Regions from separate parts of the Sphingobium sp. GW821-FHT02B05 genome, predicted to be linked through region 1. Evidence: predicted binding sites of a transcription regulator. Region 1 holds the regulator's gene; each other region holds the start of a gene.

Region 1 (7,949 bases):
ACGACATGCTCGCCAATTTCATGGGCATAGCCGGCCTACCTGTACGGGAACGCGAAGCCGCCTGAGCCTGTCCTATTCGGCGTGACCGGGCCATAATGGCCCGGCTGCTTTCCGAATATGTCCGGAAGAGGAAATCTAATTACGATATCAGCGGGAAAAGTGCGAAGTTAGCGCATAACGCCCTCTCGACTCATCGGCCCCGCGCCGACTAAGGCCGATGGCGATGACCAGCCTGCCTAATCCCTCCACGCCCCTGTCCGCCCATGCCGCTGCCATGGCCTTCGACCTCTTGTTCGATGCTGACCTGAGCAACGAAGCCATTGCCGATTTCCTTGTCACCATGGCCCGTCGTGGCGAGACGGCGACCGAGATAGCCGCCGCCGCCCGCGCGATGCGCGCTCGCATGATCCCGGTCAGCGCACCCCCCGGCGCGATCGACGTATGCGGCACCGGGGGCGACGGGCATCATACGCTCAACGTCTCCACGGCTGTCTCACTCGTTGTCGCAGCCGCCGGCGTGCCGGTCGCCAAACATGGCAACCGCGCCGCCTCTTCCAAAGCCGGCGCAGCCGATACGCTCGAAGCGCTCGGCCTCAACCTCGACAAGGCGGCCGTGACCGCAGAAGCGACCCTCGCCGATCTCGGCATTTGCTTCCTCTTCGCGCAAAATTATCACCCGGCGCTCAAACGCCTGGCCCCGATCCGCAAGGCGATCGGTGAACGCACCATCTTCAACCTGATGGGACCGCTTGCCAATCCGGCCAATGTCCGCCGCCAACTGGTCGGCATCGCCCGCCCCGCCTATGTCCCCATCTATGCCGAAGCGCTGGCGGAACTGGGCGCGGACCGGGCGATGATCGTATCGGGCGACGAAGGGCTGGACGAACTGTCGCTGGCCGGCGGCAACGACATCGCTGAAGTCAGCGGCAACGGACTGGTCGCGATGCGCCGCCTGACCGCCGCGGAGCTGGGCCTGTCCACCCACCCGGTCGATGCGATCCGCGGCGGCGACGCGGCCCATAATGCGGCCGCCCTGCGCGCCCTGCTGCAAGGCGAAGAAGGGCCGTATCGCGACGCCGTGCTGCTCAATGCCGCCGCCGCCCTTGTCGTCGCCGACGCCGCATCCGATCTGCGCGAGGGTGTGGAAGAAGCGGCCGAAACCATCGATCGTGGCCTTGCCAACGCCCTGCTCAATTGCTGGATTGCCTATCAATGACCAATAAGCTGATCGAAATCTGCGATTTCAAGCGCGAGGATGTCGTCCGCCGCCGGGCCGCGACCAGCATCGCCTCACTCCACGCCCGCGCCAGCGAGCAGACCCCGCCGCGCGGTTTCCGCAAGGCGCTGGACGATGCCGCCCGCGCCGGCTTCGGCCTGATCGCGGAAATCAAGAAGGCCAGCCCGTCCAAGGGCCTGATCCGCGCGGACTTCGATCCGCCTGCCCACGCGCAAGCCTATGCAGCCGGCGGCGCGGCCTGCCTGTCGGTACTGACCGACGAACCTTATTTTCAGGGCCATGACGATTATCTGATGGCGGCCCGCTCGGCCTGCGCCATCCCGGTATTGCGCAAGGATTTTCTCGTCGACCCCTGGCAGGTGCTGGAAAGCCGGTCGCTGGGCGCCGATGCCATCCTCATCATCGTCGCCGCGCTGGACGACGGCCAGATGCAGGAGATTGAGGACGCCGCCCTCGGCCTGGGCATGGACGCGCTGATCGAGGTGCATGACGAAGCGGAACTGGAGCGGGCACTAAAGCTGCGTTCGCGCCTGATCGGCGTCAATAATCGCGACCTGCGCGACTTTTCGGTCGATTTCGCGCGCACGTATGAACTGGTGGGCAAGGCGCCGGCGGGCTGCACCTTCATTGCCGAAAGCGGCCTTGGCAGCCATGCCGACCTTCTCGCCATGTCCGAACATGGCGTGCGCTGCTTCCTGGTCGGCGAAACGCTGATGCGGCAGGCGGATGTGGAGGCTGCGACCCATAATCTGTTGACCGGGGCATGACCGCCCTTACCCATCTGGACGAGGATGGCGCGGCCCGCATGGTCGATGTCGGGGCCAAGGCGGTGACGGCGCGTGAAGCGGTCGCGTCCGGCCGGATCGAGATGCACGCGAACGCCGCCAAAGCCATCGCCGACGGGCTGGTTAAGAAGGGCGACGTCCTCGCCGTGGCGCGAGTCGCCGGCATCATGGCGGCCAAGAAGACCGCCGACCTCATCCCACTCTGCCACCCGATCGCGCTCAGCGCCGTGACGGTCGATTTCGACCTGGACGATGGCGGCGTCACCGTGACCGCCACCGCGCGCACCGCCGGCCAGACCGGGGTGGAGATGGAGGCGCTGACCGCTGCCTCGGTGGCGTTGCTCACCATCTACGACATGGCCAAGGCGCTGGACAAGGCGATGGTCATCGGTGCGGTCCGGCTTGAAGCCAAGACCGGCGGCAAATCCGGCGACTGGCACCGGCAATCATGAGCCTGCTGCCGGTTGCAGAAGCACAGGCTCGCCTGTTCGCGCTGGCCGACCGGCTGCCGTCGGAAACAGTGGCGATCGGCGCAGCGACCGGCCGTTGGCTGGCGCAGGATATTGCCGCCCTGCGCGACCAGCCCTGGGCGGACCTCTCCGCCATGGATGGTTATGCTATTCGCGCGAGCGAAATGCCCGGTCCCTGGCGCGTCACCGCGAAAAGCGCGGCCGGCATGGGGTTGCAGGCGCCGCTCGCGCCGGGTGAGGCCAGCCGCATCTTCACCGGCGCCCCGCTGCCGCCCGGCACCGACGCCATATTGATCCAGGAAAATGCGACCCGCGACGGCGATCGGCTGACCGCCAGCGACGATCCGGTCTCGCCGGGCCGGCATGTTCGGCCCTCCGCTTCCGACTTCGCCAGGGACGCGATCCTGCTGGAGGCCGGCAGCTGTCTTGGCCCGGCCCAGGTCGCGCTCGCCGTGCTGGGCGGCCATGGCGCCGTGCCGGTCGCTCGCCGCCCGCGCGTTGCCATCCTGTCCACCGGCAATGAACTGGTGCCGCCCGGCGCGCCGACGCCGGCCGGCCTGCTGCCCTCCTCCAACGCGCCGATGCTGGCGGCCCTGCTCGCCGCCCTGCCCTGCGACGTCATCGACCTCGGCATCGTGCCGGATGATCTGGACGCCATGGTCGCCGCGCTGGATCGCGCCAAAAGCGCCGACATCATCGTTTCGACCGGCGGCGCTTCGGTGGGCGATCACGACCTTGTTCGCCCCGCCTTCGTCCAGGCCGGCGGCACGCTCGATTTCTGGAAGATACGGATGCGCCCCGGCAAGCCGCTGATGGCCGGGCGCCTTGGCGACGCGCTGTTCCTTGGCTTGCCGGGCAATCCCGTTTCCGCCTTCGTCACCGCGACGCTCTTCCTGTTGCCGCTCGTCCGTCATGTCAGCGGCGCGCGCGATCCTTTGCCGCGCACGACCGACGCCTCACTGGCGTCTGCCCTCCCCGCAACGGGCGATCGCGACGATTATCTGCGCGCCTTTCGCAGCACCGCCGGCATCGTCTCCGTCACCGCGCAGGACAGCGCCGCCACCGCCGCCATGGCCATGGCCGACTGCCTGATCCTGCGCCCTGCCGGATCGCCGCCAGCCGAGCCTGGAACGCGCGTGACGATCCTGCCGCTGTGATGCGCGGAACGCTTGACTAACCTTCATCTGTTTCCTATGCGTTCCTCATACGTTCCACGGAGGACCGCGATGTTGACGCCCAAGCAGCAGGAATTGCTGAGCTTCATTCAGACCCGATTGGACGAAGGCGGCGTATCGCCTTCGTTCGAGGAAATGAAGGACGCACTGGACCTGCGGTCCAAGTCCGGCATTCACCGCCTGATCAATGCGTTGGAAGAGCGCGGCTTCATTCGCCGCCTGCCCAACCGCGCCCGCGCTTTGGAAGTGCTCAAGCTCCCCGATGCCATGCACCGTGCGCCTGCACCGATAGTGCCGGCCAAGCCCAAGCTGGTGACGCCGCCGCCGCTCCTGCCGATCGCGGCCAATGACGTAATCGAAATCCCGATGCACGGGCGGATCGCGGCGGGTGTCCCGATCGAGGCGATGGAAGGCCAGGCGATGCTATCCGTCCCCGCCGCCCTGCTGGGCGCAGGCGATCATTATGCGCTGGAAGTCTCCGGCGACTCGATGATGGAGGCCGGCATTCTCGACGGCGACTTCGCCCTGATCCAGCGCACCGACGTCGCCCGCGAAGGCCAGATCGTCGTCGCCCTGATCGACGAGGCGGAAGCGACGCTCAAATATTTCCGGCGCGATGGCGGCCGCGTTCGCCTCGACCCGGCGAACAGCGCCTATGAACCGCAAATCTACGACTCGCGGCAGGTCCGCATCCAGGGCAAGCTCGCGGGGCTGCTGCGCCGCTATAATTAGGGCGTAGTCGCCCTCGGCCGGGGCCTTGGGCGACTGATCCAGGGATGGGCGTCGCCGGGCCGATGGACGGTGTGAACTTCGCCTTTTTCCAGGCCGATCGACAGACCGCCGGTGCGCGCCAGCAGCCGGCGGTCGATTTTCAGCCAGCGTGGGCGGCACCAACCTGGCAGCCCGCGATCGCTCACGACGATATCTGACGCAGCGCAATCCCGCACAAAATCCTGCCGGGCAATCAGCACGTCGCTGCGCGTAAACAGCACTCGCCAACTGCGCCCCGCGCCGTCCTTCAGGCGGACAGCGCAAAGATCGACGGAGCAACGCGCTGTCGGCAGGTCGGCAATCGCCGCCAGTTCGCCATCATAGCCCGCGCTTTCGGACAGGACGTCACGCACATAATCCCCTGCCCGATCCCGCAATATCGCCATCCCCCTGTCCGTCCGCACCGCCACATGGCGGCCATCGCCAGTCACCAGGATATCCGGTGGCGATGCGGCAAAGGTCACGGCCACAGCGATCAGGACAGGCGGCAACCCCAGCCAACGCCAGCGCGTGCGCCACAGCAGGCACCAGAGCAGGCCGATCATGGCGATGCCGAACAAACCCATTCCCATGGTCGGCGCCAACAGGCTCGCCATCGGGCTGGCCGCAACGCCATGGGCCAACGCCAGCAACAGGTTCAGCGCCTGCTCGGTCAACCACCAGGCCGGCGCGCCCAGCCCGGCGACATCCAGTAGCAGGGCCAGCGCCTCCAGCGGCATGACGACGAACGTCGTCAGCGGGATGGCGATCAGATTGGCGAAGGCCCCCAGCAGTCCGGCCTTGTGAAAGTGGAACAGAGCGATCGGCATCAACACCAGTTCAACGGCTATCCCCGTCGCCAGCATCACGGCCAGATTGCGCCCCAGCTTGCCCAGCAACCCTTCCTCTCGCGCCGCAGCAAAGGCCCGAAAACGCTGATGTTCCGCCAACGCGACCAATGCCGTCACGGCCGCAAAACTCATCTGGAAGCTCGGCCCCGCCAGCGCTTCGGGCCACAGGACCAGCACCACCAGCGCGCCCGTCGCCACCAGCCGCAGCGTCACGGCATCCCGCCCCATCGCTAGCCCGCCCAGCACCAGCAACGCCGCGACGCAGGACCGCACCGTCGGCACCTCCGCCCCGGTCAGCAACGTATAGCCGATCCCCGCCAGCGCCCCACCGGCCGCCGCGATCAGCATCAACGGCCATCCCAAAGCCACCCGCTGGCTGATCACCATCACCCGCATCAGCAGGAAAATCACCGCGCCGATCAACGCCGTCACATGCAGCCCGCTGATCGATAATAGATGCGCCAGCCCGCTGCGCCGCATCGCCTCTGCATCCGCTTCGGGAATGGCGCCCTGATCGCCCGTGGCAAGCGCCGCCGCGATTCCCTCTGCCGGCCCATCGACCCGCGACAATATATGGCCGAACAATCGTGTCCGCAGCGGTTGCCCCGCCGTCGATGGCGTCAGCACTTCGATCGGCTTCAATGCCTTGCCGGTCGCCCCGATGCCCTGAAAATAGGCGCGTGCTGCAAAATCATAGCCGCCCGGCACGCTGGGCGGTGCAGGCGGCATCAACCGCACGCGGAAGCGAATCCGCGCGCCTTCCCCCAGGCCGACCGGCATATCCGCATCGGCGATATTGATCCGCACCACCTGCGGCAGGTCCGGCGCGTCCACCGGCCGCAGCATGACCCGCACCATCGCCTGCGCCGGCACCGGCCGTACCACTGTCACATCGCCTGTCATCTCGACAAATCGTGCCCGCGCCAGCGGGGGGTGCCCCAGCAGGACTGCCTTGCCCCACACCAATAGGCACCCCAGGCAAGCCAATAGTGCGCCTGCGACAAGCATGCGCCGCAATCGCCCACCATCCGGCAGCATCACGCCCATGCAGGCCAGCGCCAACATGCCGCAACAATAGGCAAGCCACGCCATCGCATCGGGCAGGATGAACCACGCTGCGATGCCGCAGCCCAGCGCGATCGGCACCCAAAGGCCGATCTGTTCGCGCTCCCATTCCAGCCAGCTTTCAACCGCGTCCAGCCCAGTTCGGGACAACACTGCCCCCCTCCGACCAAGGGAGGTTTGTCGTGGCTCAAAAGCCATGCTAGGGGGCGTCGCATCCATGGGTCAGCAAGGCGAATGTCGAAGAATATGACGGTAAGTGCAACGGGAATGAACAAGCAGGTGGTGACCCGTTTCGCCCCGTCCCCAACAGGGTTCCTCCACATTGGCGGCGCCCGTACCGCACTCTTCAACTGGCTGTTCGCGCGCCACCATGGGGGCAAGTTCCTGCTCCGCGTGGAAGACACGGATCGCGCCCGCTCTACAGAAGAAGCCGTGGCCGCCATTTTCGACGGTCTGGAATGGCTGGGCCTGGGCGGTGACGAACCCGCCATGTTCCAGTTCGAGCGCACCCCACGGCATGCCGAGGTCGTCGACCAGCTCCTCGAAGCGGGCCATGCCTATCGCTGTTACGCCACGCCCGAAGAACTGGCGGAATTGCGCGAGCAGCAGCGCGCCGCCAAGCAGCCGATGCGCTACGATGGCCGCTGGCGTGACCGCTCGCCCGAAGACGCGCCGGCAGGCGCCCCCTTCGTCGTCCGCATCAAGGCGCCCCGGACCGGCGAAACGGTGATCGAAGACGCGGTGCAAGGCCGTGTCGTGGTGCAGAATGCCGAACTGGACGACATGATCCTGCTACGTTCGGACGGCACGCCCACCTATATGCTGGCCGTCGTGGTCGACGATCATGACATGGGCGTCACACACGTCATTCGCGGCGACGACCACCTCAACAACGCCTTCCGTCAACTCAGCATCATCAAGGCGATGAACTGGGAAGAGCCGATCTACGCCCACATCCCGCTGATCCACGGTTCGGACGGCGCGAAATTGTCGAAGCGTCACGGCGCGCTCGGCGTTGATGCCTATCGCGACGAAATGGGGATGCTCCCCGAAGCGGTGCTGAATTATCTCCTGCGCCTGGGCTGGGGCCATGGCGACGAAGAAATCATCGCGATCGATCGCGCCATCGAACTGTTCGATATCGACGGAGTCGGTCGTTCGCCCTCGCGGTTCGACATCAAGAAGCTGGAAAATCTCAACGGCCATTATATTCGCGAAGCCGATGATGCCCGCCTGGCAAAACTGGTCGCGCCGCGGGTCGAACAGCGTCTTGAAATCGCTATATCGGATACCAATGTAGCGCTCCTGACCCAGGCTATGGCATCGCTGAAGCCCAGGGCCAAGAACCTTAACGAAATTGCCGAGGGAGCAGAATTTCTGTTCAAAAGTTGCCCGCTCGATTTTGACGAAAAGGCCACTGCTCTGCTAGACGACTCCGCGCGCGCGCTGCTCGACAAGACAGCCGACGCTCTCCAGCCTGTCCAGTCCTGGACGGTCGAAGCGATCGAAGACGTGATACGCCGCGTGGCAGAGGATGCCGGCCTGGGACTGGGCAAGGTGGCGCAGCCGCTTCGTGCGGCGCTCACCGGCCGCACGACCTCGCCAGGCATTTTTGA
Region 2 (7,949 bases), 350 kb from region 1:
CCCTTGTCGTCGCCGATATAGTCGCCGCCCAGCAGGATGAGGTCGGGCTTCAACCCGTTGATCTGCTTGACGATCCGCGTGAGGCGCTCCGGGCTGTTGTCCGGCCCCGACAGATGCGTGTCGGTCAGCAAAGCGACCCGCACCGCCCTGCGCGGCGCATCGGCGGGAAAGGGCAGCGCCACTTCGGCCCGCCGCACGATCGGCATGGCGCTGGCGTTGAGGAACAGCCACAGGGCAAGCGCTACGGCGATCAGGACGATCCCCAGCAACGCCCAGAGCAATTTCCGGATCAACTCACGACCCTGACACCGCGTCATGGCGGGCCCTCACTTGCCCGCCTTCTTTGCCGACATCCGCGCGCGAAAGGCCGCCGCCCATCCCGCCTTGCCGATCTGTTCGGGCCGCACCAGACACAGCGCATCGGCCTCGACCGGCTTCGTTACCACGCTGCCCGCCGCCACGATCGCCCCGTCACCGATCGTCACCGGCGCCACCAGGGCACTGTTCGACCCGACAAAGGCCCCCGCGCCGATTTCCGTCCTATGTTTGAAGAAGCCGTCATAATTGCAGGTGATGACACCCGCACCGATATTGCTCCCCGCCCCCACGCTGGCATCGCCGATATAGGACAGGTGATTGACCTTCGCCCCCTCGCCCAGGCGCGCCTTCTTGATCTCGACGAAATTGCCGACCTTGGCCTTGACGCCGATCTCCGCCCCCGGCCGCAACCGCGCATAGGGACCGATCGCCGCGCCACTGGCGACACTTGCTCCCTCCAGATGCGAAAAGGCGTGAATGACCACGTCGTCCGCCACGGTCACGCCCGGGCCGAACACGACGTTCGGCTCCACCACCACATCGCGGCCCAGCACCGTGTCATGCGCAAAGAACACCGTTTCGGGCGCAACCAAAGTCACCCCGTCGCGCATCGCCTCAGCCCGGCGCCGCGCCTGCCACACCGCCTCGACCCCCGCCAGTTCGGCCCTGCTGTTCACGCCCGCCACTTCCCACGCTTGCGTTTCGATGACGGCGCTCGTCCCGCCGGGCAGCATGACGATATCGGGCAGATAATATTCGCCCGCCGCATTATTGTTGCCGATCTGGTCCAGCAGCACGAACAGGTCGGTCGACCGCACCGCCATCAGCCCGCTATTGCACAGCGTCACCGCCCGCTCGGCCTCGCTGGCGTCCTTATATTCGACCATCTTCTCGATGATGCCCTGCCCGTCGGCGATGATCCGGCCATAGGCGGCCGCATCGTCCGGGCGAAAGCCCAGCACCACCGCGCGCGGCTCGTCGCCCCGGCTCAGCCGATCCAGCATCGCCCGCATCGTGCCCGCGCTCACCAGCGGCACGTCGCCATAGAGGATCAGCACATCGCCCGCAAATCCCGCCAGCGCATCATGGGCCTGCGCCACCGCATGGCCGGTGCCCAGCTGCGCCTCCTGCACCGCGATGACCGCGCCGGTGCCGGCCACCGCCTTTTCCACCTGCGCGCGCCCCGCGCCCACGACCACCACCTGCCGTTCGGGCTTGAGGTCGCCCACGCTCGCCAGCAGGTGCAACAGCATGGATCGCCCCGCGATCGGATGCAAAACCTTGTGAAGCGACGACTTCATCCGCGTCCCCTGCCCGGCGGCAAGGATGATGACGGCCAAAGGACGGTCGCTTGGACGGCTGGCGGAACTGGTCACGATGATTTTCCCGGCAAAAGCTATGACTTGTCCTTCCTCTGCCATGTTTGCCTTGCCTTTGCCACCGCGCAGGCGGCATGGCAGGCGTCATGAGCAGCATCCCTTTCGACATCGTCGGTTTCGACCTGGACGGCACCCTGATCGACACCAGCGGCGATCTTGCCGCCGCGGTGAATTACGCCATCGGCACGATCGGTCGCCCGCCCTTCCCGGCCGCCGCTATCCACCCCTTCGTCGGCAAGGGCGCGAAAATCATGCTGGCCCGCGCGCTCGATGCGTCGGGCGGCTATGACGCCGAAACGCTCGACAGCCTGCTCCCCATATTGCTCGATTATTATGAGCAGAATCTCGCCATCCACTCGCTCCCCTATCCCGGCCTGCTGGATGCGATGGACGCCCTGGCCGGCGCAGGCGTCAAGCTTGCCATCTGCACCAACAAGGCGGAACGCTTCACCATCCCGCTGATGCACCAGATCGGCCTGTCGGACCGGTTCGCGGCCATCGTGGCCGGCGATACCGTCGGCGTGGCCAAGCCCGATCCCGCCCCGATCCGGGAAATGGTCGCCCGCGCAGGCGGCGGTCGCACCATCTTCATCGGCGATACGATCAACGACATCGCCGGCGCGAAAAATGCCGGCATCGCCAATATCGCGGTCGGTTTCGGCTTCCTCGACGGTCCCGTCGAAACGCTGGAGGCGGACGCGGTGATCGACCATTTCGACGAGCTGGTCCCGCTGCTGCAACGCTGGCCCGCCTGACATGCCGCTGCGGCTGGAACAGGATGGCCCGGTCGCCCGCCTGCTGATCGACCGACCCGACCGGCGCAACGCCATGACCCAGGCCATGTGGGAACAGCTCCCCCAACTTGTCGGGCAGGCCATGGCGGATGACGCGATCCGCGTCCTCATCCTCGCCTCCGCCACGCCCGGCCTGTTCTGCGCGGGCGCCGACATCAACGAATTTGCCGCCCGTTCGCGCGAAGAAGACTGGCGCATCGCCAATCAGGCCGCGATCCGCGCCAGCCAATATGCGCTTGCCCGCAGCCAAAAGCCGGTGATCGCCGCGATCGACGGCGATTGCGTCGGCGGCGGATGCGGCCTTGCCATCGCCTGCGACCTGCGCATCGCGTCGCCGACCGCGCGCCTTGGCATCACGCCGGCCAAACTCGGCATCGTCTATTCGCTGTTCGACACGAAATTGCTGGTCGATCTGGTCGGCCCGGCCCGCGCCAGACGCATCCTCTTCACCGGCGCGCTCCACAGCGCCGAAGAAGCGCTGGCGATCGGCCTGATCGAAGAGGTCGCGCCCGATCCCCTGACCGCCGCAGACATGCTCGCGCGCACCATCGCCGCCAACGCCCAGCACAGCGTTCGCGCGTCCAAGGCGATCGTCCGCCGCATCCTTGAAGGCCAGGCGGACGACGATGCCACCACGCTCGCCCTGTTCCGCGACGCCTTCACCCTGCCCGACTTCGCCGAAGGCGTCAGCGCCTTCCGCGAAAAACGCCGCCCGGATTTCTGACCGGCGACATCGGCCTCTCATCCGTTTAGGGAGAGCGAAGGCTTGCATCTCGAACGAGTAACGCCTTGTTCCCCGGCTTCAACTGAGTCAGCGCTATGAGGCGTCAATATCAGGCAGGCGCATATAGCGGTTCAGCCTGACGTTCCAAAACCGAAGAAGTCCAACATACGAAAAGGCCCGGCGCAAACCGGGCCTTTATCGCAAAACCATCCGCACGGGCCGCGCGGATCATGGCAAGGCGGCATGACGCGCGCAGCAATAACCGTTCCCCGGCGCAGGCCGGGGTCCAGTTCAGAGCGTGGGACCGTACCCTCGATAGAAGTCACGCGCCTCCCATCGACTGAGCCGGGGGAACGCAGAAGGATCGCGTCACATCATGGCCCGTCGGGATCAGTTCCCGACCACCGGACGCACGGTCTTGCCCGCGTCCGCATAACGCTCGCCCGTCTCGGCACGCGCGATGGCCGCCGTGATCGGCGCTTCGACATGGGCGATCGCCTTGGCCTTGCAATTCATCTGCGCTTGCAGATCCATCGACGAGCAGACGCGGTTGGCGGCCCGCGCGATCCGGCTGCGCAACTGCTGCTGATGGGCCGGCTGCGCCAGGTCCAGGTCGCCATGATAGACGCCGGTGGTCCGGCCGTTGGATTGAAATTCCTGCGCGGACGCGGCGCCCGCACCGATAGCGGCACTGGCCAGCACAGCGACGGGGGCAAGAACGGCGGCAAATGGGGTCGAACGGAACATGGGGCTATCTCCTCGAAATCTGTTGTGGCCGGCGCCCCGGCAAGGGGGGGGCTATGGGAAGCGCCGGATGCGAACGGGCGGAGCCGGGAAGGTCTTTCAGGGGTCGGCACCTGCCCCGTTCGCCTCATTGTGTTACGCCCCCAATCTGCCCGGCGCCCGTCCGCTTCGACCCGGTAACGATCCCTGTCGGCCAACGACGGCACTGCCGACCAAGCGCCGACGCAGGGGGACGAACGGCGGGACGAACGACATCCGCCCCTTCTGCAAACGACATTTCCGTAAGGGACATGTTGAAATGCGCCTGAGTCGCATCGCCATCGGCACCGACATGCGCATTGCGAGACCGGCTTTAGGGTTTGATGACCGGAGACGGCTTCACAGCGTCATCGCGAGCGAAGCGTGGCGATCCAATCAAGACCCCTCTCGCTGCAAGGGCATCGCGCGAACCACGCAGACAGGGTCATCGCGCGGATCGCGCAGGCAGGGGCATCGCGCGGATCGCGCAGGCACGAAAACGCCCCCGGCGCAAGGGATGCCGGGGGCGTATCCAGATGCTGTCGGGCACTCCGGATCGGGATAACTGTTTGAAGGGGAAACGACGCCATTCGCACTGAACCGTCGCTTAACGGGTGCAACCCGCTCGCCCTATGCCCTCATCATAGCGACAGGATGATGACGATCCCGCCCGCTTCGATGATCCGCCCATGCGCACCGCCCGGCGGCATGGTGGGGTGACGAACAACCCTCATCACGCCACGAACGACATGCGGCGGGCCTTTCAATCCCTTTTGCGCCAGACGCTTCGCAACCGCCCTCGCATTTGATCGTTCGCTTTCCTATCTTCGCCATCGGGATGCCCGCTTCCGCTTGCCCCCGCTCCATCGAACAAATATAGAACGGCCCCATGAGTCTGACCCACATCTCCGTGCGCGGCGCGCGTGAACATAATCTCAAGGGCGTGGACGTCGATCTGCCCCGCGACAGCCTTGTCGTCATCACCGGCCTGTCCGGCTCGGGCAAATCGTCCCTCGCCTTCGACACCATCTATGCGGAGGGTCAGCGCCGCTACGTGGAATCGCTCTCCGCCTATGCGCGCCAGTTTCTGGAGATGATGCAGAAGCCCGATGTCGAGCATATTGAGGGCCTCAGCCCCGCGATCAGCATTGAGCAGAAGACGACCAGCCGCAACCCGCGCTCCACCGTCGCCACGGTCACGGAAATCTACGACTATATGCGCCTCCTCTGGGCGCGCGTCGGCATCCCTTATTCGCCCGCCACCGGCCTGCCGATCAGCGCGCAGACCGTCAGCCAGATGGTGGACCGCGTCATGCTCCTGCCGCAGGGCACGCGCTTCTACCTGCTCGCCCCCGTGGTGCGCGGGCGCAAGGGCGAATATCGCAAGGAACTGGCCGAATGGCAGAAGGCGGGCTACACCCGCGTGCGCATCGACGGCGAAATGTACCTGATCGAGGATGCGCCCGCCCTCGACAAGAAGTACAAGCATGACATCGAAGTGGTCGTCGACCGCCTGGCCGTGGACGCGGACATGGGCACGCGCCTTGCCGACAGTTTCGAACAAGCCCTGAAACTCGCCGACGGCCTCGCCTTCGTGGACTTGGCCGAAGGCGTCGTGCCCGGCCGCGAGGACGAAGCGCAAAGCACCGACAAGAAGATGAAGGGCGCCGGCATCCCCGCCAACCGCATCGTCTTCTCCGAAAAATTCGCCTGCCCGGTCAGCGGCTTCACCATCCCCGAAATCGAACCGCGCCTCTTCTCCTTCAACGCCCCCATGGGCGCCTGCCCGGCCTGCGATGGTCTTGGCGAACGGCAGGAGTTCGACCCCGACCTCGTCGTCCCCAACGAAGCGCTCTCCATAAAGAAGGGCGCGGTCGTCCCCTGGGCCAAATCCAATCCGCCCAGCCCCTATTATATGCAGGTGCTCGGCTCCCTGGCGAAGGAGTTCGGCTTCTCGCTCGAAACCCCCTGGGCCGACCTGCCGGGCGAGGTAAAGCTCATCATCCTGCACGGCACCGGCGGCAAGCCCGTCACCCTGCGCTTCCAGGACGGCAGGAAAAGCTACGAGGTCAAGAAAGCGTTCGAGGGCGTCATCGGCAACCTCAATCGCCGCCTCCTGCAAACCGACAGCGCCTGGATGCGCGAGGAGCTGGCCAAGTACCAGACCGCCATGCCTTGCGAGACCTGCCACGGCGCGCGCCTCAAGCCCGAAGCGCTGGCGGTCAAAATCGCGGGCGAGGACATCTCCCTCTCCACCCGCCGCTCGGTGGTGGACGCGCTCAATTTCTTCACCGCGATGCCGGACGCGCTGAACGACCAGCAGAAGCAGATCGCCAGGGCCATCCTCAAGGAAATCGTCGAGCGCCTCGGCTTCCTCAACAATGTCGGCCTCGACTATCTCAACCTCGACCGCACCAGCGGCACGCTGTCGGGCGGCGAAAGCCAGCGCATCCGCCTCGCCAGCCAGATCGGCAGCGGCCTGTCCGGCGTCCTCTACGTTCTCGACGAACCCTCGATCGGCCTGCACCAGCGCGACAACGACCGCCTGCTCGTGACCCTCAAGCGCCTGCGCGACCTCGGCAACAGCGTCATCGTCGTGGAGCATGACGAGGATGCGATCCGCGCCGCCGACTATATCGTCGACATGGGGCCGGGCGCGGGCGTCCATGGCGGCGCCATCGTCGCGCAGGGCACGCTCAAGCAGATCCTCAAGAACAAGGACAGCCTGACCGCGGACTATCTCAACGGCACCCGCCGCATCGACGTGCCCGCCAAGCGCCGCAAGGGGTCGGGCAAGAAGCTCACCGTCCACAACGCCCGCGCCAACAACCTGACCGGCGTTACCGCGTCGATCCCGCTCGGCACCTTCACCTGCGTCACCGGCGTGTCGGGATCGGGCAAGTCCAGCTTCACCATCGACACCCTTTATGCGGCATCGGCGCGCGCCCTGAACGGCGCCCGCATCGTCGCCGGCGCGCACGACAAGGTGACGGGCCTCGAACATTGCGACAAGGTGATCGACATCGACCAGTCGCCCATCGGCCGCACCCCGCGCTCCAACCCGGCCACCTATACCGGCGCCTTCACCAACATCCGCGACTGGTTCGCCGGCCTTCCCGAAGCCCAGGCGCGCGGCTACAAGCCCGGCCGCTTCAGCTTCAACGTCAAGGGCGGCCGCTGCGAAGCCTGCACCGGCGACGGCCTCCTCAAGATCGAGATGCACTTCCTCCCCGACGTCTATGTCACCTGCGACGTCTGCCACGGCGCCCGCTACAATCGCGAGACGCTGGAGGTGAAGTTCAAGGGGATGAGCATCGCCGACGTCCTCGACATGACGGTCGAGGATGCGGTCGAATTCTTCAAGGCCGTGCCCCCCATCCGCGACAAGATGGCGATGCTGGCGGAAGTCGGCCTTGGCTATATCAAGGTCGGCCAGCAGGCCACGACCCTGTCCGGCGGCGAAGCCCAGCGCGTCAAACTCGCCAAGGAACTCAGCCGCCGCGCCACCGGCAACACGCTCTACATATTGGACGAACCCACGACGGGCCTGCATTTCGAGGATGTCCGCAAACTATTGGAAGTCCTCCACGCGCTGGTCGACCAGGGCAACAGCGTGGTCGTGATCGAACATAATCTGGACGTCATCAAGACGGCGGACTGGATTATCGACATGGGGCCTGAGGGTGGCGTGAAGGGCGGCGAAGTGGTTGCGGAAGGCACGCCGGAAAAGGTCGTGAAGGAGAAGCGCAGCTTTACCGGGCGGTATCTGGCGCCGTTGTTGGGGCTGGAGGCTGTGGCGGCGGAGTGAAAGAACGTCTATTCATCGATCTCACGGATGTCGGTAACAAGTATTCTTTGAGGTACTCCCGCAGCACTTCGAACAAAATAGCAGTCAACTTCAACCATATCTTCATGCATCGCGTTCACCGCGATTTGCTTTAAATCGTCCAAAATCTCTCCAGGAATTGAGAA
Region 3 (7,949 bases), 440 kb from region 1:
CAACGATCATGCGCTCGGAGCGCTGACCTGCCTGCAAGCGGTGGCGCAGGCGCATAGCGATCTGGGCCGGCCCTTGGACCTTTACGCGGGCGGCTGATCGCGCGCCGCCGTGCCGACACTGGCGTCGATCAGCCCAGCGCGCATCATCAGCCAGAAAAGCAAGATGCCGGGCACTGCCAGTGCGGTGGTGAACAGATAAAAATCGACATAGCCGAACCGCTCGATCAGGCCGCCCGCCGTCGTCCCGGTCAGGAAACGCCCGACGATGCTGGCAGCGGCAGAGATGAGCGCATATTGCGCCGCGGTGAAGCGCAGGTCGCAAAGGGCAGAAAAATAGGCGACGACGGTCACGCCGCCGATACCGCTGGCAAAATTTTCAAACCCGATTGCGCCGGCCATGCCCCAATTGCTCTTCCCCAGCGCGGCCAGCGCGGCGAAGCTGCAATTGGACACGCACATCAGGACCAGGCTGAACAGAACGGAACGCTTCATCCCCATGCGGGCGTAGAGGACGCCACCGACGAAAATGCCGATCAGATAGGTCCAAAATCCAATGCCCACATCATAGATGGCGATCTCGTCATTGGTGTAGCCCATATCGTCGAACAATAGTCGGAAGGTGAGGTTGGCCAACGTGTCGCCAATCTTGTGCAACAGGATGAACAGCAGGACCAAAAACGCGCCACGCCGGCGGAAAAACTCTACCAGCGGTCCGGCGATCGACTGCCAGACCTCAGCCATGCCGCGCCGTTCGATCGGATCGCGATGCCGTTCCGGCTCGCCCAGCAGCAAGCCGGTCAGCATGGCGGGCAATGCGAAGACGGCGCAGGCGAGATAAGCGCCCTGCCAGCCGATGCGCGACGCCAGCACCAGCGCCAATGCACCGGCCGCCACCGATCCGATGCGCCAGCCATATTGGGACATGCCCGACCCGACACCCAGTTGTTCCGGTTTCAGCGTCTCGATGCGATAGGCATCGATCACGATATCGAACGTCGCGCCGGCCACGCCAACCAGAATCGCGGCATAGGCGGTCTGGAGGAGGCCGGTCGAAGGATCAACCAGCGCCAGATTGGCGACGGCCGCCATGACCAGGATACCGGCAACCAGCAACCATGACACACGCTGTCCCAGCCGGCCGATCACCGGAAGCCGCACCCCGTCCACAATCCAGGCCCACAGCCATTTCAGATTATAGACAAGAAAAGCGAGGGTGAAGGCCGTCACCGCCTTCTTGTCGATACCGTCCTGTGCCAGGCGGGTGGTCAACGTCGCGCCGATCATCGCGTAGGGGAAACCGGACGACACCCCCAGGAAAAAGGCCGCGACCGGACCTTTTTGCACATAGGGCTTCACGGCATCCAGCCAGCTGTGGCTGCCCTGTGTGGCGTCGGTCATAAATGCGTGCGTCCCCAATGGCGTCTATTCGATGGCCACCATATGGCCAGATCGTCGCCAAGCAAGCCCGCTATGCGGCGATCAGCCCGGCAACTCGAACAGGCTGAGGCCCGGCGGCAGCTTCGGCCGCCTTGCGCCGCGCAGCAACGCATCGACCACGCCGATCGCGGCGATCAAATCGCGCGGGGCGTATGGCTTGGCAAGGCAACCGACCGCCAGCGTGCGCGCTTCCACCGGGCAGCGGCCCGTGACGAACAATACAGGCAGGCCTTGCAGCGCGGCATGGCGGGCGACGTCGATGCCGGTCTTTTCGCCGTGGATGGCGACATCGGCGATGACGAGGTCGACGCCCCCTTCGTCCATCACCCGGACGGCATGGTCATGGTCGTCGACCGTGGCGGCGATGCGATAGCCGGCCTGCGCCAGCGTATGCTCATTGTCGAAGGCAACGAGCGGCTCATCCTCTACCACCAATATGGTCCGGATCGCCTTGCGACGCTTCGAGATAGCGCCTCCCTCTTTCACCAGCCCGAAAAACATTTGCCGATCCGCCCTGATTCCGCCATGCACCCGAAGAAACGCCGCGCCCCCGCACCGGGTTGCCCGATGGACGGTCAGTCCCCCTCGCCCAAGCGCCGGAGCGGCACCATTCAGCCTGTTGCTGGCTTTCATCCCATATGGGAATAGCCAGTGCCCATGAAAAGGAATCCGCCGTTGCAACCGCCGAAAAAATCCGGACCACCCCGCAGGGGAGGACCAGGCGGTCCGAAACGCCCAACTGGCCCCGGTGGGGGCGGGCCAAGTCATGGACGTTCAGGTCCTCGCGCCGGCGGGTCTTCCGATCGTGGCGTGGGTCGTGCCGGTGAACGGGGCGATGCGAAGCCCCGTTTCTACAAGGGCGACGACAATCGTGCGGAACGCCCACGCGGCGAGCGTCCCGACCGGAGCAGCAGCGATGCCGGCGCACGTCCCGCCCGTGCAACAGGTCCGCGCGATGGTGCGGCCAGGCCGCGCGGTCCCCGTAGCGAAAGCGAACGGGGCGAACGCCCCCGGACCGAGCGTCCGCGCAGCGAACGCGCCAAGACCGAGCGGTCCGGCAGCGATGGTTTCCGCCCGAACGGCGTGCGGCAGGAACGGGCGCGCCCCGCCCGTCCCGACGGCCCACGCCAGGACCGTGGCCGGTCCGACCGTCCGCGTGACGACGCCGTCAAATCCTATCCGCCGCGTCGTCCGCGCGGAAAAGGGCCGACCCCGACCACCAACCCGCATCCCGCTCATGCCGCCGCCAGCGAGGGCAAGGGCGAGCCGCAGCGTATCGCCAAGCTGCTGGCCCGCGCCGGTGTTGCCTCCCGCCGCGAAATCGAGCGGATGATCGAGGAAGGCCGTGTAGCCAAGGACGGCGTGGTCATCGACACGCCCGCCACGCTGCTGACGTCGCTCTATGGCGTGACGGTCGATGACATCGCGGTCGCTGCGCCCGAACCTACGCGCCTGTTCCTGTTCCACAAGCCGACCGGCTATCTGACGACCGAGCGTGATCCTGCGGGCCGCCCGACCATCTACGACCGGCTGCCCGCCGATCTGCCGCGCGTCATGCCGATCGGCCGGCTGGACATGAATACAGAAGGGCTGTTGCTGCTGACCACCGACGGCGGCTTCAAGCGCGAAATGGAATTGCCCGCGACCGGCGTGCCGCGCACCTATCGCGCGCGTGCGTTCGGCGAGGTGAGCCAGCAGCAGCTGGAGGATCTGTTCGACGGGCTGGAAATTGACGGTATCCGCTATGGCCCGATCGAGGCGAATCTGGAACGGCGCACCGGGCGCAACCAGTGGATCGAAATGACCCTGACCGAAGGCAAGAACCGGGAGGTTCGCCGCGTGCTGGAGCATATGGACCTGAAGGTCAACCGCCTGATCCGCACCAGCTACGGCCCCTTTCATCTGGGCGAACTGCCGGTCGGCGCCGTCGAGGAAGTCCGCGAGCATGAACTGGCGCATTTTCGCAAGAGCTTGCGGGATGCGGGGAAGACGGCTGACAGAAAGGCAAAGCAGGACGGGGCTGACGGAGACGAGGACGCATGAGGATCATTTCGGGCCAATGGCGCGGCCGTCCCTTGACCGCGCCGAAGGGTGATGCGACCCGACCCACCGGCGACCGGACCCGTGAAACGCTATTTTCCATGCTGCTCAGCCGTATCGGATCGTTCGAGGGACTGACCGTGGGCGACTTTTTCGCCGGATCGGGCGCATTGGGGTTCGAAGCGCTGTCGCGCGGTGCCGCTTCCTGCCTGTTTGTCGAGCAGGACAAGCCAGCACTGGATGCGATCCGCGCAAACGGCGACCGTCTGGGCATTCGTCCGGACATCCGCGCTTCCAGCGTCTTGGCGCTGGGGTCAGCGCCTAAGCCGCTGGATCTCATATTCATGGACCCGCCTTATGGCACCGGCGCGGGTCAGGTGGCGCTCGATAAGCTCGCCCGTCTCGGCTGGACCAACCCCGCGAGCTGGATCAGCATCGAAACGGATCGCCGCGAAGATGTGGTGGTAAAGGGATTTGCCGTGGATGCCGTGCGCGATGTCGGCAAGGCGCGGATTACGCTGCTGCGATCGGAAGACTGAAGTCTGCACGCTCGCCATCAACGATACAGCGAGTTGGACAGCTATATGGCATTTTCAGCCGGCCGGGCGGCACTGATGGCCACCCGGCACGGCGCTGTTAGCCGCTGTTAGCGCTTGCGACCCTTGGGCGCTTCACCGCGATTGACGCAGCTGTCCTGCACAGTGCGGGTGCAAGTCGGATAGTCCTTCGCTTCCGTCGGCGCAGGCGTCATGTTGCCACCCACCGTTACCGGATTGGCCGATGAACCGACAGGCGCCGCCGGATCTTTCGGCACGCCAGCAGGCGCCGGCGCCATGCCCGGATCGGCCGGCACCGCCCCGGTCGGCTGGCCGGCGTTTGGATCGGCCTGTGGCGGCATAGGCGCAGCAGGCGTGGCGGGTGAGGCCGGCGCTGCTGGTGCAGCCGGAGCGACAGGGGCCGAAGGCGGCGTCGCAGCCGGATCTGCCGGCGCCGGCTCGGCCGGTGGCGTCATGGCGTCGGCAGGCGGCGGGCTGCTCTGAGCAGGCATATCCTGCGCGATAGCGGCACCTCCCGCCATGGTGAGGCTCAACATCGCAACGCCAGCAAGCATGATGGATTTCATCGGGATCATCCTTTCCTATTTTCTGTTCTTCGCCCCGTTCGGCGTAAAAACCGTAAGCATGACAGACCCGTTCCACCATGACGACGAAGCGGTGCATATACAGGATCGAATGAGCGGATTTTGCGGCCTATGGTCCTTCGGGATAGCGGGCGAACGACGGCAGGTCATGCGCCTTGTCCACCCAAGGCAAGGCTTCGGCCATCTGGATCTGCGCCTGGGGCGGCAAGGCATCGGGATCGTCCAGCGTCGCCGTCTGAATGTCGATCGCGCCGGGGAAGACCACCGGATTGGTGTAGAACAGGCCCGTGCCGCAAGTGCCACAGAAATGGCGCGTGGCATGTTCGGAGGATTGATACCGCACGACCTCCCCTTCGACCTTGACCGCCTCTTCCGGGAAGAGCGCCCAACCCACCATCGGCGCGCCCGTGCTGGCGCGGCAATCCTTGCAATGGCATAGCGCGCTATAGGCCGGATCGCCGGTCGCTTCGTAGCGGATTGCCCCGCATTGGCATCGTCCCGTCAGCATCGCCCCTTGCTCCCTTGCATGATTCGCCTTTTGTTCTCATAGAAGGGCCGTCGCTGCAAGAGGCCGTTCCCGTCGCGCCCCTTGCCCCTGCACCACCCCATGCCTAGTTGACCCATATGACCGTTCCTGCCCCCTCCCCCAATGATCCGCCCTATCTGGATGGGTTGAACCCGCCGCAGCGAGAAGCGGTGCTGACTACGGAGGGGCCGGTGCTGGTGCTGGCCGGTGCGGGCACGGGCAAGACGGCGGCGCTTACCGCACGGCTGGCGCATCTGATCGGCACGCGCCGCGCCTGGCCGTCCGAGATATTGGCCGTTACCTTCACCAACAAGGCGGCGCGGGAAATGCGCGCGCGGGTCGGCAGGATGATTGGCGATGCGGTGGAGGGCATGCCCTGGCTCGGCACCTTCCACGCCATCGCGGCCAAGATGCTGCGCCGACACGCCGAACTGGTGGGATTGCAATCCAATTTCACGATTCTCGACACCGACGACCAGTTGCGGTTGCTCAAGCAACTTGTGCAGGCGGAGGGGATCGACGAAAAGCGCTGGCCGGTGCGGCAACTGGCCGGCCTGATCGACCAGTGGAAGAATAAGGGCTGGACACCCGCCGACGTCGGCGCGGGTGAGGCGGAGGGCTATGCCAACGGCAAGGGGCAAACGCTCTATGCCGCCTATCAGGCCCGGCTGCGTGACGTAAATGCCTGCGATTTCGGTGACCTGTTGCTCCACACTCTCACCATTTTGAAGACGCATCGCGACGTGCTGGAGCAATATCAGCAGAAATTCCGCTACATCATGGTGGACGAATATCAAGACACCAACAGTAGCCAATATCTGTGGCTGCGGCTGCTGGCGCAGACGCGCAAGAATATCTGCTGCGTGGGCGACGACGATCAGTCGATTTATTCATGGCGCGGCGCAGAAGTCGCCAATATCCTGCGGTTCGAAAAGGATTTTCCCGGCGCAACCATCATCCGGCTGGAGCAGAATTATCGGTCCACTCCGCACATATTGGGTGCGGCGTCAGGGGTGATTGCGGAAAATGGCAATCGACTGGGCAAGACGCTGTGGACCGACATCGACGTCGGCGAAAAGGTGAAGGTCCTGGGCGTGTGGGACGGGCCGGAGGAAGCCCGGCGCGTCGGCGAGGAGATTGAAGCGGTCGAACGGAGCGGCGGCTCACTGGATGAGGTCGCGATCCTCGTCCGCGCCCAGCACCAGACCCGCGAATTCGAAGACCGTTTCATCCAGATCGGCCTGCCCTATCGTATCGTCGGCGGCTTCCGTTTCTACGAACGCGCCGAAATTCGCGATGCGCTGGCCTATTTGCGGCTGGTGAACCAGCCTGCCGACGACCTGGCGTTCGAACGGATCGTCAACGTGCCCAAGCGCGGCCTGGGCGACAAGGCGGTCGAGAAATTGCACCGGCTGGCGCGGGCGGAGGGCATCCCGTTGGCGTTGGCGGCGGCACGCATATTGGACACCGATGAACTGACGCCGCAGGCGCGTCGGTCGCTGGGCAATTTCATCGGCGATCTGGCGCGCTGGCGCGATCGGGCCGGGCAATTGCCCCATGCCGAACTGGCGCGGCAGATATTGGACGAGAGCGGCTATACCGCGATGTTGCAGGCCGAACGCACGACCGAGAGCGCCGGGCGGCTGGAAAACCTGTCCGAACTCGCCCGCGCGATGGAAGAATATGAAACGCTGGGCGCCTTCCTGGAGCATGTCTCCCTCGTGATGGATAATGAAGCGCAGGCGGACGAGCGCAAGATCACCATCATGACCATCCACGCCGCCAAGGGGCTGGAGTTCGACACGGTGTTCCTGGCTGGTTGGGAGGAGGGCATTTTTCCATCGCAGCGCGCGCTGGACGAAGGCGGTTTGAACAGCCTGGAGGAGGAACGCCGGCTCGCCTATGTGGCGATCACGCGGGCGCGCAGGCGCTGCACCATCCTGCACGCCGCCAATCGCCGCATCTACGGCCAGTGGACCAGCAGCATCCCGTCGCGATTCGTCGGCGAATTGCCGCCCGAACATGTCGAATCGGAAAGCAGCATGGCGGGCGGCGCGTCGCTTTGGCGGGCCAACTGGTCGGAACGGGACGATCCCTTCGCCAATGTCGCGCGCGGCAGCGGACGCGGCCCCGGCTGGCAGCGGGCGCAGTCCACCGGGCAGTTCAGCAAGGAACCGGTGCGGATCGTGGAGGCACGGGCATCGGCCGTATCGCTGGGCAATAAGGGGCGCAGCGACATGCGCTTGGGATTGCGCGTGTTCCACCAGAAATTCGGCTATGGCAGCGTCGCGGAGATCGAAGGCAACAAGCTGGAGATCGATTTCGAAACGGCCGGGCGCAAGCGCGTAATGGACAGTTTCGTTCAGCCGGCCTGAGGGCGGGACACTGACGGCGGTATCGATTGGGGCACGGCACAGATTTTGGCCGACAGGATAGCACTTACATCGTTGGCGAAAGCTTCGATGGTCGCCACTGTCGCCGGATCGCTGATCAGGCGCGGTTCGGGGTCGATCGCGCAGAGCGTGCCATAGAAGCTGCCGTCCGACAGGATGAGCGGGAACGAGGCGTAGCTTTTGAAGCCATAGAAGCGCGGCACCGGATGCCGTTGCCAGGCGATGTCGGCATCGACATGGTCGATCACCACATAATTTTCGGTCTGGCGGATATCGTTGCAGATGGTCATCTGCACCTCCAGCTCCGCGCCGGGTTCCAGCCCGAAGGCGATCTTGTCCAGCACCTGGCAGGCGATCCATCGATCCTCGGTCACCCGCGCAACGGCGGCAAAGCCCATCTGCGTGACCTGGC

What was found. Region 1 encodes LexA, which represses DNA repair genes until DNA is damaged. Its sites were predicted from a motif close to GTTCCNCNCTTGTTCT; they were not measured.
Region 2: uvrA (excinuclease ABC subunit UvrA) is a predicted target of LexA. The motif match lies at 4,845-4,860, and genes of this name have one in related genera.
Region 3: AC07UX_RS03390 (ATP-dependent helicase) is a predicted target of LexA. The motif match lies at 5,148-5,163, and genes of this name have one in related genera.

The regions. Positions count from the first base shown of each region.
Region 1 is NZ_JBWKVW010000001.1:1,104,425-1,112,373, forward strand. It holds gene AC07UX_RS05535 (anthranilate synthase component II) at 1-65, shown strand, start outside; gene trpD (anthranilate phosphoribosyltransferase) at 224-1,216, shown strand; gene trpC (indole-3-glycerol phosphate synthase TrpC) at 1,213-2,004, shown strand; gene moaC (cyclic pyranopterin monophosphate synthase MoaC) at 2,001-2,474, shown strand; gene AC07UX_RS05555 (molybdopterin molybdotransferase MoeA) at 2,471-3,649, shown strand; gene lexA (transcriptional repressor LexA) at 3,719-4,399, shown strand; gene AC07UX_RS05565 (ComEC/Rec2 family competence protein) at 4,396-6,531, opposite strand; gene gltX (glutamate--tRNA ligase) at 6,601-7,949, shown strand, end outside.
Region 2 is NZ_JBWKVW010000001.1:1,454,134-1,462,082, forward strand. It holds gene AC07UX_RS07360 (metallophosphoesterase) at 1-317, opposite strand, end outside; gene glmU (bifunctional UDP-N-acetylglucosamine diphosphorylase/glucosamine-1-phosphate N-acetyltransferase GlmU) at 327-1,619, opposite strand; gene AC07UX_RS07370 (HAD family hydrolase) at 1,784-2,452, shown strand; gene AC07UX_RS07375 (enoyl-CoA hydratase/isomerase family protein) at 2,454-3,215, shown strand; gene AC07UX_RS07380 (UrcA family protein) at 3,606-3,962, opposite strand; gene uvrA (excinuclease ABC subunit UvrA) at 4,867-7,785, shown strand; gene AC07UX_RS07390 (DUF7946 domain-containing protein) at 7,794-7,949, opposite strand, start outside.
Region 3 is NZ_JBWKVW010000001.1:659,908-667,856, reverse strand. It holds gene AC07UX_RS03425 (DUF6628 family protein) at 1-97, shown strand, start outside; gene AC07UX_RS03420 (AmpG family muropeptide MFS transporter) at 82-1,398, opposite strand; gene AC07UX_RS03415 (response regulator) at 1,480-1,938, opposite strand; gene AC07UX_RS03410 (pseudouridine synthase) at 2,095-3,480, shown strand; gene rsmD (16S rRNA (guanine(966)-N(2))-methyltransferase RsmD) at 3,477-4,016, shown strand; gene AC07UX_RS03400 (Fe-S oxidoreductase) at 4,124-4,600, opposite strand; gene AC07UX_RS03395 (GFA family protein) at 4,728-5,126, opposite strand; gene AC07UX_RS03390 (ATP-dependent helicase) at 5,243-7,519, shown strand; gene AC07UX_RS03385 (GAF domain-containing protein) at 7,507-7,949, opposite strand, start outside.